4 regions of the Paenibacillus sp. FSL H3-0302 genome follow, and region 1 is predicted to be linked to each of the others. Evidence: riboswitches for the same ligand, from Rfam matches in the RefSeq annotation. Region 1 holds a riboswitch; each other region holds the start of a gene.

The links. Region 1 has a riboswitch for cyclic di-AMP ahead of MHH50_RS00545 (C40 family peptidase). Riboswitches for the same ligand answer to the same signal wherever they lie in the genome.
Region 2: another riboswitch for cyclic di-AMP. It lies ahead of MHH50_RS16550 (APC family permease); the one in region 1 lies ahead of MHH50_RS00545 (C40 family peptidase).
Region 3: another riboswitch for cyclic di-AMP. It lies ahead of MHH50_RS25795 (TrkH family potassium uptake protein); the one in region 1 lies ahead of MHH50_RS00545 (C40 family peptidase).
Region 4: another riboswitch for cyclic di-AMP. It lies ahead of MHH50_RS11120 (KamA family radical SAM protein); the one in region 1 lies ahead of MHH50_RS00545 (C40 family peptidase).

What each region holds. Positions count from the first base shown of each region.
Region 1 is NZ_CP150284.1:112,952-117,167, reverse strand. It holds gene MHH50_RS00555 (M1 family metallopeptidase) at 1-1,091, shown strand, start outside; gene MHH50_RS00550 (hypothetical protein) at 1,103-1,933, shown strand; cyclic di-AMP (ydaO/yuaA leader) riboswitch at 2,152-2,290, shown strand; gene MHH50_RS00545 (C40 family peptidase) at 2,348-2,776, shown strand; cyclic di-AMP (ydaO/yuaA leader) riboswitch at 3,139-3,281, shown strand; gene MHH50_RS00540 (C40 family peptidase) at 3,326-3,778, shown strand; gene MHH50_RS00535 (GNAT family N-acetyltransferase) at 3,968-4,216, shown strand, end outside.
Region 2 is NZ_CP150284.1:3,743,912-3,748,127, reverse strand. It holds gene MHH50_RS16560 (DsbA family protein) at 173-889, shown strand; gene MHH50_RS16555 (disulfide oxidoreductase) at 886-1,350, shown strand; cyclic di-AMP (ydaO/yuaA leader) riboswitch at 1,545-1,704, shown strand; gene MHH50_RS16550 (APC family permease) at 1,829-3,646, shown strand; gene MHH50_RS16545 (iron-hydroxamate ABC transporter substrate-binding protein) at 3,850-4,216, shown strand, end outside.
Region 3 is NZ_CP150284.1:5,803,724-5,807,939, forward strand. It holds gene MHH50_RS25790 (TrkA family potassium uptake protein) at 1-337, opposite strand, end outside; gene MHH50_RS25795 (TrkH family potassium uptake protein) at 351-1,709, opposite strand; cyclic di-AMP (ydaO/yuaA leader) riboswitch at 1,774-1,949, opposite strand; gene MHH50_RS25800 (CPBP family intramembrane glutamic endopeptidase) at 2,270-3,946, shown strand; gene uvrC (excinuclease ABC subunit UvrC) at 4,035-4,216, opposite strand, start outside.
Region 4 is NZ_CP150284.1:2,551,730-2,555,945, forward strand. It holds gene MHH50_RS11115 (YafY family protein) at 1-352, opposite strand, end outside; gene MHH50_RS11120 (KamA family radical SAM protein) at 486-1,655, opposite strand; cyclic di-AMP (ydaO/yuaA leader) riboswitch at 1,795-1,936, opposite strand; gene MHH50_RS11125 (AraC family transcriptional regulator) at 1,985-3,652, opposite strand; gene MHH50_RS11130 (ABC transporter substrate-binding protein) at 3,792-4,216, opposite strand, start outside.

The sequences.
Region 1 (4,216 bases):
CTGCATCCCCTGATTTTACAGTAGCAGAGGAAGCTTTCTCTACGCCGGAAGTGCCTGGAGTACGAATTAAGGTGTATCTCGACCCACTGCACAAAGACTTACAAGAGCGTTACCTTCAAGCTGCCAAGGCTGCCCTGACCTACTTCAGCAAATGGTATGGCCCTTATCCCTACTCTACGCTGTCTATTATCGTCCCACCTAAGGAGGGAAACGGCGCGGGAGGAATGGAATATCCTACCCTTATTACAGCCTTTGGGGCCGCGGATTCTTCTCCAGATACCTCACTTGAAAGAACCGTCATTCATGAGATCGGCCATCAATACTTCTACGGTATGGTAGCCAGCAATGAATTCGAGGAGGCCTGGCTGGATGAAAGCTTTACTTCCTATGCCGAAGACAGACTTATGGAACAAGAATACGGTATCAAGTCTAATTTGCCTTTACAGGCCAGCCTGGTAACTATACCTGAGCCGTTAAATCTGGAAACGTGGAAATATGCAGGGGCGGATTCCTATAGCCGAAATGTTTATATCCGCGGCAAGCTTGTACTTAAAGATATCGAACGCCAGGTAGGTACCAAAGCAATGAACAACATCATGTCCTCCTACGCTCGTAAGTTCCGTTTCCAGCATCCCGCTACGTCAGATTTTCAGAAAGTCGTTGAGAAGGTAACCAAAAAATCATGGCAGGCCTATTTCGATGATTACATTTATGGTGATGGTGCGCCTGACTTCTCAGTAGATACGATTACTTTTAAAAAAAATAACAACGGCGATGCTCAAAGCTACGAATCATTAGTGAAGATTTCAAATAAAGGGAGCCATTACGTTGATGTTCCCGTGAAATTCACATTCGCCGACAGCTCTTCGGTGCAGCGGGTCTGGAACGGTGAAGGAGCAGAGACTACGTTTCAATTGTTAAGCGATAAGCCTCTTCTCTCTGCTGAGATTGACCCTGAGCATTCCATCTTATTGGAGAGCAAACATTTAAACAACTTTAGGCTGGCGGAAATAGAGCCCAAGACGCTCTCTCGCTGGACGTTAAGTGTAACTAAACTACTTGAAACCGTGCTCGGAACTCTTGTCTGGTGAGGTGAATGATTGTGAGAACATCGATAACCCGCGGCTGGCAAAGCATGAAGGAGCAATTTTATATTTTAATTCTGCTCTTCATCTACCGACTGCTCTGGGGCTACTTTATGTATGGTTTCATCCGATCTGCTATTATTCCAATTCTACTGCGCTATCCAGATAAAGACGCCGGCGGCAGCGGTATGGGCAGACTGTTGTATTATATCGAGGGACAGTTCAGCTTGAATACTGACCCTACGATACGCACTTGGTTATGGATGCTTCTAGGACTTGTTGTCTTGCGACTTCTGCTTTCTCCTTTCATAAGGGCAGGATTGCTGCATGAGCTGCACCAGGAGCGAAAGGGCGAGCGCGGGCTGTTCTTTTTCCCCGGCATGAAGATCTATGGACTACCTGTCTTAGTCTTTAGCCTAATCGAATGGGTGCTGACCCTGCTGCCGCTTTACTGGCTTGCTCCAAAAATGTACGGGCTGTTCTTATCCTCTTTGTTTAACTACACTTTGTTACTTCATTTAGTACCATACGTATTGGCATGGCTTATATATATTTTTATCGTGCGCCTGTTTCTTCTATATATGCAGTTTGGTTACACCGGCGGTACAGGAATGTTCTCCTCACTGTTCATCTGCTTGCGGTCACTGATTCCTGCTATAGGTGTTTCCATTGTACTTGGTGCGGGAGGCTTGCTCTTACTGCTAGTGTGCGGACTGACGGGTCTGTTCTGTCCCGGCCTGCCGGCACTTATAATACGGCAAATCTCACCACTACCTTCTACGCTCTTAAAAATGTGGGGAATCTCTGCACAATATCATCTATGGTGTAGCAAAGCATTTCCACAATAAATTAACCTTATTTGACATAATAAAAAGGTCCCAATTCCTGTATTCAGGAGCTGGGACTTTTTCTCATTACGGATAACTTAAGAGTATTTGCAAAATCATAAAAGCTCTGTTACAATAAGTCCTGTGCTATTAGTAACAATTTTGTAATCAATTGAAACGATTCCTACATAACTAAATGTATTTATCGTAAGTGTAACTGTCGAAACGTCATTCTCTTGGTGCTTAACACGCCTAATTCCTTTGCACCGGGAAGTGGGGGAACCATATTTTGGGTGAATTGATCTCGCTTTACAGGGATCATAGGGAATCTTCTACCGAACCCTTAAGCTAACCTCGCAGGCCTTGGAAGGAGTACATCTTTTGAAAAGACATAATTTAAGAAAAAAATGCGTCGCTGCGGCGCTAGGACTTGTAATGGCATTATCTATTGGTGGAGGAAGCGCCTTTGCCGACTCTAAGATGGACACTGTAATCTCAAAGACTATTGGAGTTGCCTATAAAACCGGAGGTACAAGCACTGCCGGATTTGATTGCTCTGGATTTACAAAATATGTATTCAAGAATGTGGGTCTTACTTTACCTCGTACATCAAAAGCTCAATATAGCGTTGGAACTGCTGTATCCAAAAGCAATCTGCGTTCTGGTGATCTAGTGTTCTTTAACACACTTGGCAATGGAGTATCCCATGTCGGCATTTATGTTGGAAACGGAAAATTCGCACAATCGTCCTCTTCGCGTGGAGTGACCATCACTTCACTCAGTCAGGCCTACTGGGCCAATCGTTATGTTGGCGCTAAAAGAGTAATGAGTACTTCAGCTTATCAAGCTGTAGCCTTCGATTGAAACCTTCCTCACAACTATAACCTCATAATTACAACTATATGAACCTGAATCTGATTATTCCCGTAATCAAATTCGGGTTTTTCTTTTTTCCATAATATATTTTTACACTAATAGAGCCCAATTGAAACACGTTTATTTGATAAAAATTGCAATTATATTAAAAATTAGGTCATTATTAACGCTTACATATGCCTTTCTACCGTAAAAATGCCAATTTTTCTGCATTAATATGTTAAAAACGATTGCCAAGCGGCTTTCTGTTTGTTACAATTAGCGCAGTGAGATTTTAGTAACATTTTTGTAATCATTAAGTTGTTATTTACAAAGGTTTTGTCATGTATTGATTACAAGCTAATCCTAATCAACAGTATGAGCCGAGTTTCCTAACTATTAGGAAAACGGGGGAACCAACTTTGGGTGAATTGACCTCCATTATATAGAGGGGTCATAGGGGACCTTCAACCGAACCCTTAAGCTAACCTCGTAGGCATTTGGAAGGGGTATACACTTTTGAAGAAGAAGTTAGCAGCAGCAGTACTAAGCTTTTCCATCATCCTCACCATCGGAGCAGGAAGCGCTTTCGCAGATTCCAAAATGGATAAAGTGATTGACAAGGCCATCGGTACTAAATACGTATCCGGCGGTATATCCACTAACGGATTTGATTGCTCCGGATTTACAATGTATGTGTTTGATAAGATTGGCATTAACCTTCCACACCAATCAGGTTCCCAATATCAAATGGGCACAGCAATCTCCCGTGATGATATAAGAGCCGGAGATCTTGTATTCTTCAATACAAGTGGCAAAGGTGTCTCCCATGTCGGCATTTATGTCGGTGAAGGTAAGTTCGCACACGCTTCTACCTCACGCGGTGTTACGATTAGCTCTCTGAGTGATAGCTACTACGTGAAACGCTACGTTGGTGCTAAGCGCATTATGAGCACAGACGCTTACCAATCGGTTGCTGCTGAATCGGAAGACAATGATGATGTTCAATAAGTAACGTACATAGGCTCTTTTCCAAGGTAACTCTTGGAGGAGAGCTTGTTTTTTTGTCTTATTACTTATTTACCCCTCTCATAATTTGTAAAACATTCCTCTCATATAAAGTTTCTGAGTCGAACCTCCCCCATTTTGTATATAATTAGTAATATAGCAATGTCCTCGTGAAAGGAGATCGTTGACTTTATGATAAATCCCTCGGTAACTTTTCATGTTGTTCCTATGGAGGCAATTCACGGAGAAGCTATTTGTAAGTGGAGCTATACGCCCCCATATAATATTTATGGCTGGATGCCGTGGGAGCAGATGCAGGCTCTTGGCATCGAGTTTGGCGATCCGCAGCTCCGGGAGGAACAATATATCTCCATATTAAATGAACAAGAGGTTTTGTGCGGATTCGCACAGTTGTTCCCGATGGAAGGAGTCGTCCGTTTA
Region 2 (4,216 bases), 3.3 Mb from region 1:
AGCAGCGTTTCTCCTTTTGGAGTTACGCTGTTTTTTTTGACCATACTGTTTGCCAAAAAGAGATTAATAATTATATAATTTTAAATGTATATGATAAAAACTACATTAGTCCCTAGAGGACAGAAAGGAATTCTCCTTGAGTAAACCTAAAAAAAGTCCAAATGTTCCCCAGTTGAGCAAACAAGAGAAACGACGGGTAGAACAGGAGCAACAGAAGCAGAAAACGAGAATTTTAGTTATTAGTTCAATAGCTGTAGTAGTTATCATTTTTGTTGGATTGTTTATGTTAGCTTCGAAAGATGCAGCAAAGAATGTCTCTACAGGAGAACCGGTAGAATTCAATTACAGTGAGCTACCTAGGATTGGTAATGAGGATGCACCTGTTAAGCTTGTTGAATTTGGTGATTTCAAATGTCCAGCTTGTTCCCAATTTGCTGGCTCCATGAAACCGAAAATTGTTCAAGATTTTGTCAACGAGGGAAAAGCAGCTCTTTACTTTGTAAATATGGCTTTTGTTGGTCCTGACTCTGAGACAGCTTCACTAGCTGCATTGTCTGTATACCATCAGAATAAGGATGAATTCTGGAAGTTCTATGATGCTGTGTATGCGCAGCAAGGGGATGAGAGCGTGGAATGGGCCACTGAGGATTTCTTGGTAAGCCTTGCTGAAAAAGAGAAATTAGCGATCGATTATGATCTGTTGCGTAAAGACATCCAAGAGAAAACTTATGCAGATGAGCTGAAGAAAGACATTCAGTTGGCAACTGACGCAGGCGTGACAACTACGCCTTCGCTCTACATTAATGGAGTGAAAACGGCTGAACCTTTCGATATTGAAGCGATTACATCTGAAATTAACACCGCCGCAAAAGCAGTGGAGGCAAAGTGACAAAATTCCTATCTTTTTGCAAGCGTAACTGCCTCTATCTGGCCTGGTTCGTCTCTTTGGTTGCTGTAGCTGGTAGCTTGTATTTAAGTGAAGTCTTGAAGTATGAACCTTGTAAGCTTTGCTGGTTTCAGCGGATTTTTATGTATCCGCAGTTATTTTTATTGGGAATTGCCACTTTCCGTGGAGATAAGCGCATCATTCCTTATGTGCTTCCATTAAGTTTGATTGGTGGCAGTATCTCAATCTATCATTATGCGGAACAGAAGATTCCAGCGTTAAGTAAAGTTCTACCTTGTACAGTTGGTGTTCCTTGTAATAAAGATTACTTGAACTACTTCGGATTTATAACGATTCCTTTGTTAGCTTTAATAGCGTTTGCTCTAATAAGTCTCCTTCTTTGGTATGGACGTAGGGAAGAAGAAGTGATTGAAGTAGATGCTGAGGAGAGCTTAGGATTTTAGTTTTTACTTTGGAAGGTACAAAAAAGCTGAAAAGGTATTAAAATCACGGGCTAGAGGGATAATTGAAGATAATGAAAGAGAGCATCCAATAAGACGCTATATTTGAGCTTATTGGATGTTTTTTCATTCTTTTTTCATTTTTTTCAACGCTTTACTGTAGGCACTTTGTAGACTAATATTAGACCTTGTGAGAAGTTGAATATGCGCTGAATTTTCTTAGGAAAAACGGGGGAACCAAACTTGGCATTCATGCCAATGGGGTGAATCGGAACCGGGTCGAACAGACCTCTACCGTAGGGCTATAACCACAGCCCGAATCCGCCAGCTAACCTCGTAAGCAAGGTGGGAAAATGACCATGCATAAGCATGCGGATCATTTCCGTATGCTTATTTTTGTGTCTGCATTTATGAAATCCACCGATGAAAACAGCGCACGGAAATTCCGTTTCAGCTCCCAAAGAAAGGAACTGTATCCACCATGGTAAGCAAGGTAAAACGACTATTGATCGGACGTCCGATGAAGTCGAATGAACTCGATCATGAAAAGTTATCCAAGGTTAAAGCACTGGCTGTTCTGTCTTCTGATGCGCTCTCGTCTGTAGCCTACGGAACGGAACAAATTCTGATTGTACTAGTGGCTGCCGGGTTTACTGCCATCTGGTATTCCCTGCCAATTGCATTAGCCGTATTGGGCCTGCTGGCCATCCTGATTTTATCCTATCGGCAGACGATTTTTGCTTATCCGCAAGGAGGCGGAGCTTATATCGTAGCCAAGAGTAATCTTGGTATTCCGACAGGGCTGCTCGCTGGGGGTTCATTATTGGTGGATTACATTCTTACCGTAGCGGTTAGTGCCTCGGCAGGGACGGATGCGATCACATCGGCTTTTCCAAGTCTTCATAATCATACTGTTCTCATCGCTGTATCTGTTATCGTTTTATTAACAATCATTAATCTTCGCGGAGTGACTGAATCGGCTTCATTTATCGCAATTCCAGTGTATTTGTTTGTGGTTTCGATTGTTGTTCTGATTATCTCCGGTATCGTTAAATATGCAATGGGTGGCGCGCATGCGAATGTTCCTGAAATAGGCAGCGCCGTATCTAATGTAAGTTTGTTTCTACTATTAAAAGCGTTTAGCTCTGGTTGTTCAGCCCTAACGGGGGTTGAGGCCGTATCTAATGCGATCCCAAACTTTAAAGCACCCGCTGAGAAGAATGCAGCCAAGACGCTAATGATCATGGGACTTATCCTTGGCTTTATGTTTACCGGAATCACTGTGCTGGCGTATTGGTATGGGATTGTGCCAGATGAAAAGGCTACGGTTGTCTCTCAGATCGCTGAATCGACCTTTGGCCGTGGCGGATTGTACTTTTTCATTCAAGGGATTACAGCAGTGATTTTGTTCTTGGCAGCTAATACAGCATATTCAGCGTTTCCGCTGCTTGCCTTTATGTTTGCAAAAGATAAATATCTGCCACATGCATTTATGGTCCGTGGTGACCGCCTTGGCTTCTCAAACGGCATTATTTTTCTAGGAGTTATGTCTATCATACTTGTGACTGCATTCCATGGGAATACGGAAGGTTTGATTCCACTATATGCGGTAGGCGTGTTCATTCCTTTTACCTTATCCCAACTGGGGATGATGGTGCATTGGATCAAAACAAGACCCGCTGGATGGGTGAAAAGATTTGTAGTAAATACCATCGGTATGCTGACTACATTGACGATTACGCTTATATTTATCATTACTAAATTCTCGAGCGTATGGATGGCATTCATTTTCTTACCTGCTGTAATGTTCGTGTTCCACCGTATTCATAAGCACTATTTGAACACTGCGGATCAACTGCGTATATGTCCGGCTACGGATAAACCTGTAATTAAAGGAAGTACTGTAGTTGTTCCTGTAGCAGGGGTTACACGTGCTGTATTACATTCCATCAGCTATGCGAAGTCTCTAACAGATAATGTTGTTGCTGTGTATGTAGGCTTTGATGAAGAAGACATTCATAAGATGGAGCAACGGTGGGAGGAATGGAATCCAGGTGTACGCCTGATTGTACTTCGTTCCAGATATCGTAGTATCATTCGTCCGTTAGTGAAGTTTATCGATACGGTAGAGTGGAAGACCGCTGCGACGGATCACATCACGATTCTGATTCCACAGTTTATTACCAAACATTGGTGGCAAGCCGTGCTTCATAATCAGACCAGCTTTTTAATCCGCTCGTATCTAATGAATCAAAAGGACGTTGTAGTAGCGACTGTCCCGTATCATTTAAATAAATAAGTAGAAGATTAAAGATGAGGTTATATCCGGAACGTTCGGAATATAACCTCTTTTGTATTTTATATGAAGGAAATTGTTGCAAATCCACAGAATTTGAAATTTATATGTTGACACAGAGAATGAGAATCAATATCATTTAAAAGTGAAGCAGAGGTAAAGGTCACCTTTGAATATCAAAGCAGTTACATATAGGAGGGTTTTTAATGTTTTGGCTTAACAGAAAAAGATCAGGAAGCATGAAAGTGACGATGAGCGGACTAATAGTGATGACGCTAATACTTTCCGCTTGTGGTAATAATAATGCTGAAAGCTCATCAAATGCAGGAACAGCGCCTACAACAGCGCCTACAGCAGAATCTACAGAGGCACCTGCTGCACCTAAGACGTTAACAGATGCAATGGGTCATAAAGTAACGATTCCGGCTAATCCACAGCGCGTTCTGGGTTCATATTTGGAAGACTCTTTGGTAACTCTGGGTGTAACTCCAGTAGCTCAATGGTCAGTTACAAATGGCGTTCAGGATTATCTGGCCACTGAATTGAAGGATGTTCCTACAATTAGTTACGACC
Region 3 (4,216 bases), 1.2 Mb from region 1:
GCCGCGACAGTGCGCGGCCATGAAGGATAGAGATTGCCTTAGCCACCACTTGCTTGACTCCAATCTCCTTCAACAAAATGGCCGCCAGAATGCTTCTCTCCATATTGTCACCAATCGCAACAATCCCACAATCAAAGTTCCGTACACCAAGCGAGCGCATAATTCCCTCATCTGTAGCATCTGCTACTACCGTATGCGTCAGCTGATCGCTCATTTCCTCCACGCGTTCTTCATGGTGGTCAATGCCGAGCACCTCGTAGCCCATTTCCATCAGCTCAAGCGCCAGGCTTGAACCGAAGCGACCTAAGCCGATTACTACAAATTGCTGTGCTTTCATTTCTAATTAACTCCTATCCAATAATTATTTTACCTTCCGGATACTTATACAGTGGTTTACCCTGTTTGGGACCGAGTGCATACGCTAAGGTTAGTGGACCTAGCCGACCTGCAAACATCGTCAGACAGAGTAGAATCTTACCGATCGCTGACAGTTCCGGAGTTAGCCCCATAGTCAGTCCTACCGTAGCAAAGGCGGAGGTCGTCTCAAACAAGATTGCCAAGAAATTACTGTCTTCAGTTGTAGAGAGTATCATCGACACAGAGGCGATTAACAACAAAGCCAGCAGCGTGATCGTTAATGCCTTGTAGATGCGCTCTTGAGCCAGCCGATAACGGAACAACACAACATCTTCCCGTCCACGCAGCATAGCAATTACAGCACCAATCATCATCGTAAAGGTTGTTGTCTTAATCCCCCCGCCCGTTGAGCCCGGAGAAGCACCAATAAACATAAGAATCACTATAAAAAATTGTGTAGCCTGCCGAAGTCCAGCAATATCTACTGTGTTCGCGCCAGCCGTACGGGGAGACACGGATTGAAAGAAGGCCGATAATATTTTACCGCCGAAATTCAGTGAACCCAGGGTACGAGTGTTAGTAAACTCAAATATAAAAATAACCAAAGCTCCGATCAGAATCAGCCCTGTGCTGGTGGACAAGACAACTTTACTATGTAGAGACAGCCTGCGGGTTACCCGAAACTCCACCAGATCTGACATTACAATAAAACCAATCCCGCCGGAGACAATCAGAAACATCACAATAATATTCACAAGCGGATCATATACATAATCAGTTAAACTGCGAAAATCCCCAAAAATATCGAACCCCGCATTATTAAACATAGACACCGCATGAAATATGCCATAATAAATCGCTTTTCCCAACGGCATATCAAAAGCCCAGCGAATAGACAGCAGCACAGCGGCACAGCCTTCTATGACAAGAGAATATATGAGGACTCTCCGGATCAGTCGCACAATTCCTTCCATAGAGCCTTGATTCATGGCTTCCTGTAGGATTAGCCTGTCCCGCAAAGATATTTTACGCTTTAACACCAGTGAAAATAGAGTGGCCATGGTCATAAAACCTAAGCCGCCGATCTGGATCAGAATCATAATTACGGTTTTCCCAAAAATGGTGAACGAAGTTCCGGTATCCAGCACAACAAGCCCTGTAACACAGGTTGCCGACGTTGAAGTAAATAATGCATCAATAAATTCCACGGAATTCCCGCTTGTGCTTGAGATGGGCAGCATAAGCAGCAAGGCCCCTATCAGAATGATCGATGCAAAACCAAGCACCAGTATCTGCGGCGGCGAGAGCTTCAGAAACTTAAATTCAGAAATCCTGCGAAACTGTGAAGCCACTTTGCTCACCTTCTTATCAAAAATTCCAACAAAAAAAGCACTGGAAAACCAATGCTGACTTGGTTCCTGCAGTAAATTAGCCTACGAGGTTAGCTGTCGGATTCGGACTGTGCAGGCTGCCCTATTCGTTCCCAGAACGAAATTCACCCCTGATGAAAGTGCCATTTATCGTGTACACTCCACTTTTCATCACTTCTTATGGTTCCCCCGTTTTCACCAGAAATTCGGCTACTATACAATTGCATACAAATTATATACGTTATTTAGTGAATTCACAAAGACACAATTAATGCTCATTCACATGAAAAAATGCGGTTTAAAGAGACTGCATCAAAAGGAGTGCCTTTTCTCATCACTTTTCCGTGTTTTCCCTGCAATTACACCGATTCTCATCATTCGTGCAGAAATGAACACGATAAAATTCATGGTATAAATTCACATGACTATTCTATACTATCTCTATTACCCATAAAAAGAACATATAATGTTTTTTGTAACCAACCAGGCACTAATACTATAATGGAACATAACATTGTCAGTACATAACAAGGAGGCGTTACATGAATCCCGTCGGCCAGCCCTTACAGCAACGTGCCCTCTCCAAGAGGCTCATCATCTCGGGCATTATCGGTCTTATTCTATTTATTATGTTTCAGATTTCCCCTTCACTGCTTAGTAGCCCTACAGGTGAAGATACCACCGTCATTAGCAAGGCAGAAGCCCGTGACCAAGCCATATTATTCGCAGAACAAAAGCTCAAATACACCGAAGCACCAAACGATCAATGGAATGTACTTTACCAGACGGACTCTTCCTTTTATGGTTATATGTCTCGCGAGAAGCTTGTGGAGGACTACACCAAGAAAAAATTGGATCAAAACTATCCTTTTGATGTCTTTCGGGCAACGCTTACTCCTTCAGCGGAGCAAGAGCCGCAAATCATCGTTGACCTCAATATGTATACCGGTAAGATTGTCGCTTTCTCAAAGGCTGCAAAAGTTACCTCCGAAGAGGGGTCAGGCATCGCTTCCGTTGGTGCAAAAGAGGACAAGGGAGCTGACCTCACTCTAGCGCAGAAGGAGAATCTTGCTCGTCCTTGGCTTCAGGAATGGGAAGTAAATCCTGCCAAGCTACAAATTGAATCGAATACAGGAAGCCATGGGCTAGTGTATACGGATAGTACTGTTCAGGTCGGCGAATCCTTATTGCACTATTATTTTGATTTCAGTGGAGAGCAGGTATCCAGCTTTAATGCCGGATTCACTGCACCGGCTTGGCATACCTCCTACGTACAAGGACAGACCTCTTTAGCGGAAAAGCTAACATTATTCGGTTACGGTATACCCACACTGATTTTAGGAATTCTGGCACTCGTCTACAGTATTCTTAGAAGAGAGCATACTTCCTTTAAACGTGGAGTATTCCTAAGCTCAGCCTATTTTGTAATCATGATGATCAGCACCTATAATATGCTGCCTGAATCAACGGGCGAAGGGCTAGAAGCACAGATTACCTCTGTCATTATGTTTATCATTTATGCTTTGTACAGCCTGCTGATGTCCTCCTTGCTCTACTTTTCTTTAGTGGGCGGCAATGGCTTATGGCGAAAAGAGGAAGGCATGAACCCTTGGCCCCGCGCCAAAGAGCCCGGCTATGGACAATATGTGTTGGACAGTATCCGGGCTGGATACATCTGGGCTTTCGTTCTGCTAGGGGTGCAGACGGTTATGTTCATCATATTATCGTTTACCTTGCACAATTGGTCTACTACAGACGCCACCCAATCTCCTTATAACATGAGATATGCTTGGCTTCTGCCTATCGTCGCATGGCTCGCTGGTTTATCTGAGGAAGCCATTTATCGCTTTTTCGGAATTCCTATGCTGAAAAAGGTGTTCCGGAACACTTTTATCGCTTGCTTGATCACCACGCTGGTTTGGGCGTTTGGCCATACGTTATATCCGATCTATCCCATCAGCTCCCGTCCCATTGAGCTGACTGTAATCGGGCTGCTGTTCAGCTATATTTTCCTTCGTTACGGGTTTATTGCTGTCATGTTCAGCCACGTCGTGTTTGACAGCATCCTGATGGGCGCTACGCTGATCTTTATGAAGGAGAGCGTAAATGTAGGCGCGGGTATCTTCGCGATTATTATGCCGTTCATAGTCGCTTACATCGTCTATCGATTTAATCCACCACAGAAGCCTAAGCCGGTGGAGCCTTCTTCTTTGATTTAAACTAATGTGAAGACGTAATGAAATTAAAAAAGGGCATCAAAGCCGCTTTAGTCGCTGCTTTGATACCCTTTTTCTTTTGTCACCATTGCTATGAGGTTGGCTCTTCATCCTTGAGCGCATCAAGAATTTGTTTTGCCAGCTTTTCTCCAATAGAAAGTGTACGGAAATCATCCACGGAGGCTTCTTTAATTTTCTTAAGCGATCCGAAATGCTTTAGCAGCGCTTTACGGCGCTTCTCACCTATACCAGGTATAGAGTCCAGCTTGGAGG
Region 4 (4,216 bases), 2.4 Mb from region 1:
CCACCGCGAGACTAGAGGTCTGTGGCTCCGTTCCAATCGTTTGCAGCCGTTCAATGGTTCCTTGCGTATGTTCATCTTCAAACACGGAAGAAAGACTGTTCAGTACAGTAATCAGAGAAGTGATATCATACGAACGGAGCAGGCTTTTATCCATTTTATATCCGTCCATGATGCCATATCCACCTTTAGTACCCTGATACGATACGACCGGGATGCCAGCGGCACAAATCACATCGATATCTCTATAGATTGTTCGCTGGGAAACCTGAAACTCTTCAGCCAGCTTGGAGGCAGATAAAACTTCGTGGTTCAATAGCTTGTAGATCATAGAAATCAATCGTTCCAATTTCATGTGTGCATTCCCACCCATTAGTCCATTTCGTGTTACAGCGTGATTATATCATAGATTTTTTCGGGCTAATTTTGGGAGGGAGGAGTTTTGTTGTTGGTGATGAAGAAATATCCTATGACAGAGTCGATTAAATCTATTTACAGATTAAATCCGCAGGCTCGCCTGATAAATCATTAACAGAAATAATAGCATCGTTTTTTTTCACAGGTGGGGTCCAATATTGCTCATTCCCAGGCAGGTCATCGAACCATTCGGCGTCCTTTGGACAATCTAGAATCATAAATTTTCCGTATTCCTGATCTCTGGATTGATGGTATTTGAGATAGGCTTTTCCGTTATCAATGGCGAGAATTTCTATTTTTCCTGAGGTGTGGCTCATGGATAAGCGTACTCTTTTGCCAAGTCCTGAGGTTCTGGCTTTGGCTTCTTCTACAATTTGATAGACTTGCTCGAGCGGTAATACGAAATCCCGGTTTCCGGCTACGGGCCGGTTCACAAAGAAGTAGTAGGGTGTAACGCCAGCCCATGAAAGCCGGTCCAGTAGTTCCCCTAAAATAACGGGATCATCGTTGATGCCTTTGAGGATGGGGGTCTGATTTACGACAATTGCCCCTGCGTTGTGGAGAGCTTTAAATGCTTTTTTGGCTTCAGGTGTGATTTCACGAGGATGATTGATGTGCGCCATAACATAGATTCGTTTGTCTTCGGTAGAGTAAGTACGAATCAGCTCCAGCAGTTCTTCGTCTTCAGAGATCCGCATCGGATTAAATACGGGAATTTTGGAACCCAGTCTAATGATCTTAACATGCTCAATGCTTCTTAGATTTTCAATAATGGATCTTAGCTTCGGTGTGGAGAGAATTAAACTGTCCCCGCCCGTAAGAAGTACGTTGTTAATCTCCGGATTATTTGCGATATACTCCAAGCCTGGAGAGACATCAGCCATCGCCTCTTTCACGTCATTTCGGAACAGACGCTTACGGAAACAGTAGCGGCAATAAGCCCCGCAGACCTCGGATACAATCAGTAGTGCAGTTGTTCTATACTTGTGCTGACAACCAGGTACCACATAATTCGTGTCCTCATCGGAGGCGTCCCAGCGCCCATACTCCAGCAGTTCACCTTCGTTAGGAATAACCAGCTTACGGATGGGATCATTTGGATCATCCCAGTTAATCAAAGACAGATAGTAGTCATTTACACGAAAAACAAATTTGTCCGTAATTTCTTTCAGATTCTCTTTTTCCAGCTCAGACAACATAGCTATTTTGTTAATATCCGTGAAGTACTTTACCTTTTGCACGTACATCTCTCCTTTGTCTCGTAGTGTGAGAAATGAGGGAGCCTTAGTGTCAAAGGCCAATCTACTGCCAGCAGGGTCCAAAAAAGCACAAAAAGAGACCCTTAGCAAGGGTCTCTGGTTATGTAAATAACATGAAAAGCAGACCCATCCACTGCTGACGAGGTTAGCTGACGGACTCGGGTAAGATGGTACCCTACATTCTAATGCTCAATGATTCGCCCCAATTAACTGGTTCCCCCGCTTTTCAACTGTAAAAGTTGGAAATTAAGCGTAGATAAAGTATACCCTATCAAGTTTTGAAAAGTCAAAAGAGAATCCTAGATTCACTTTCAATTGCTAGCGCTACTTCCGCCGAGTAGTTTAGGCAACAGCGTTAGCAGCTTCTCCCGGGTTAACGCATCACTAGAGTTCCATTTGCTTCCGTCGAGCAGATAAACATGTCCCTGACGTACTGCCGGGAGATTGTTCCAAAGTGAACTGTCTAGTAATCGTTCCATCGCAGCTCGCGAGTCTTTGCGTTCCGGAATGAACATGAAGATATGATCTCCGGCGTAGGCAGGCAGTCGTGTTGGATCAACTTCGGCGAACCCTAACTCTTCGTCCAATATGGCCTGGATCTCTTCAGTCGGTTGTAATCCACATGGGGCATAAAGCGCAGTGGAGAATCCGGACATTCCCATAGCATACAGATGATCTCCATGATCATAGACCAAAGCAGAGGCGGTTTCTCCAACTTGGAGGGTTGTCGTGTAAAGCTGCTGCCACATGGCAGCGTTTTTGATTGTGAATGACTCCAGCCATGCTTCGGCTTCGCGCTGTTTACCTAGCCAACTGCCTAGTGTCCGCATTCGTTTGTCGAGAGATGCAAATGAATCAAAGGTGAGTGTCGGAGCGATACCAGAAACTGCTCTGTAGGCTCTTTCATCACTATTTGCCAAAATGATCAAATCTGGGTTTAGGGAAGCGGTCAACTGCGGGTCCAGTGGAAACCCGACGTTGGCGAGCTTCTTAAGCCGATGTTTATAGACGCTGTTCCGGGCGAACGCTTCATCTCCACCGATAGGCTTTACGCCTAACGCGAGAAGGTCGCCAAGTGTTTCGCCATGATAGACAATACGTTTCGCTCGCTCTGGAATCTCCACCTCATGACCCGTCCAATCCTTGACGGTAAGCTTACGACCTTTCTGATGTGCATATTGTCCGGGTGTAACTCCGGTTTTTTGCCGAAAGCGGCGGCTGAAATAGTATTCGTCCGAGAAGCCGACCAGTCTGGCGATTTCCCGCAGTGGTTCAGTCGATTCCTGCAGGAATCGTTTGGAATGATTAATGCGCAGATCCGTCAGGTATTCAAGCGGCTTTTTACCCGTAAGCTGCTGAAAGATCGGTGTATATTGCCAGATTGATATTCCCGCCAGTTCAGCTAACTGCTTCACGGTGATACTCTCTGTATAATGCTCCTGAATGAATGTTATGGTCTTTTCTACGGATTCCGTAGGACTTGGCAGGTGTTTGGAAGGGTAATTATGCTCAAAAAGTAGCAGCAGCAATTCTTGGAATTTTAATTGTCGCTTGAATTGTTGTACATCATCGGTGTTATTCCTGTTCATGAGCAGGTCTTCGACTAGTCGGATTACCTTGGTGAACGGGTGCACAATTAACTCCCGTCTGCCGGAAAGCAGCTCTCCAGAATATCGTTTAGGATGCTCGGTTGTATAAATTGCTGTAAAGGTGATGAGGTAATAATACAACGTCAGCTCCTGGTTGTCCGTACTATAGGAGATTCCAGGAGATAGTAGATAACATTTATCCGTACTTAGTATCACGCTTTGATCATCGAGGTTCAATTGTCCGTTCCCTCCAGTAAATATGAGAAGGGTATAGTCCTGGGTTGTACGCGTTATAGAGCTTGAATCGGCAGCTTGAATCATCAGTTCGGCCTCGTTTAGCTGAAATAGCAGAGAGTGGAGTGGGGGGCAGGACGATGATGTATGCAGCATGGGTTCAGCCTCCGTTCATTTGGTGAGAATGATTATCAATGAATTCATTGTATATAAAAAAAAGAAGCATATCAACAGCTGTTGACATGCTTCTTGCAGTTTTTTATCAGCCTTGAGTTAAACTCTTCATCACAGAAGGTTATTTCATATTCAATAGCTGTGGAATTTCCCCAAGCAGCCATTCTCTTGTTGTCGCATCACTTGAAGTCTTCATGATGTCTTGTGTATAGACATATCCGTTCTTGACGGCAGGAAGGCTCTTCCAGATAGGGCTCTTTAATAGATTCTCTGTGGATTGTTTTGCTTCTTCTGCCACTGGAGTCAAGAGGAATATCCGGTCTCCGGCATATTCTTTCAGGACTTCCATGGATACTTCCTGGAACCCTTTACCTTCATCAAGGATTTTCTGAATAGCTGGAGTTGCCTTGAAGCCATTCTCCCCATAGAGTACCTGGGAAAGTCCGGTTGCTGCCATTATAAACAGTCTGTCTCCTGGATAATAAGTGAAGACCGCAGCCGTTTCGCCCTCTTTCATGCCTGCGGATTTCAATTGCTTCCACATGT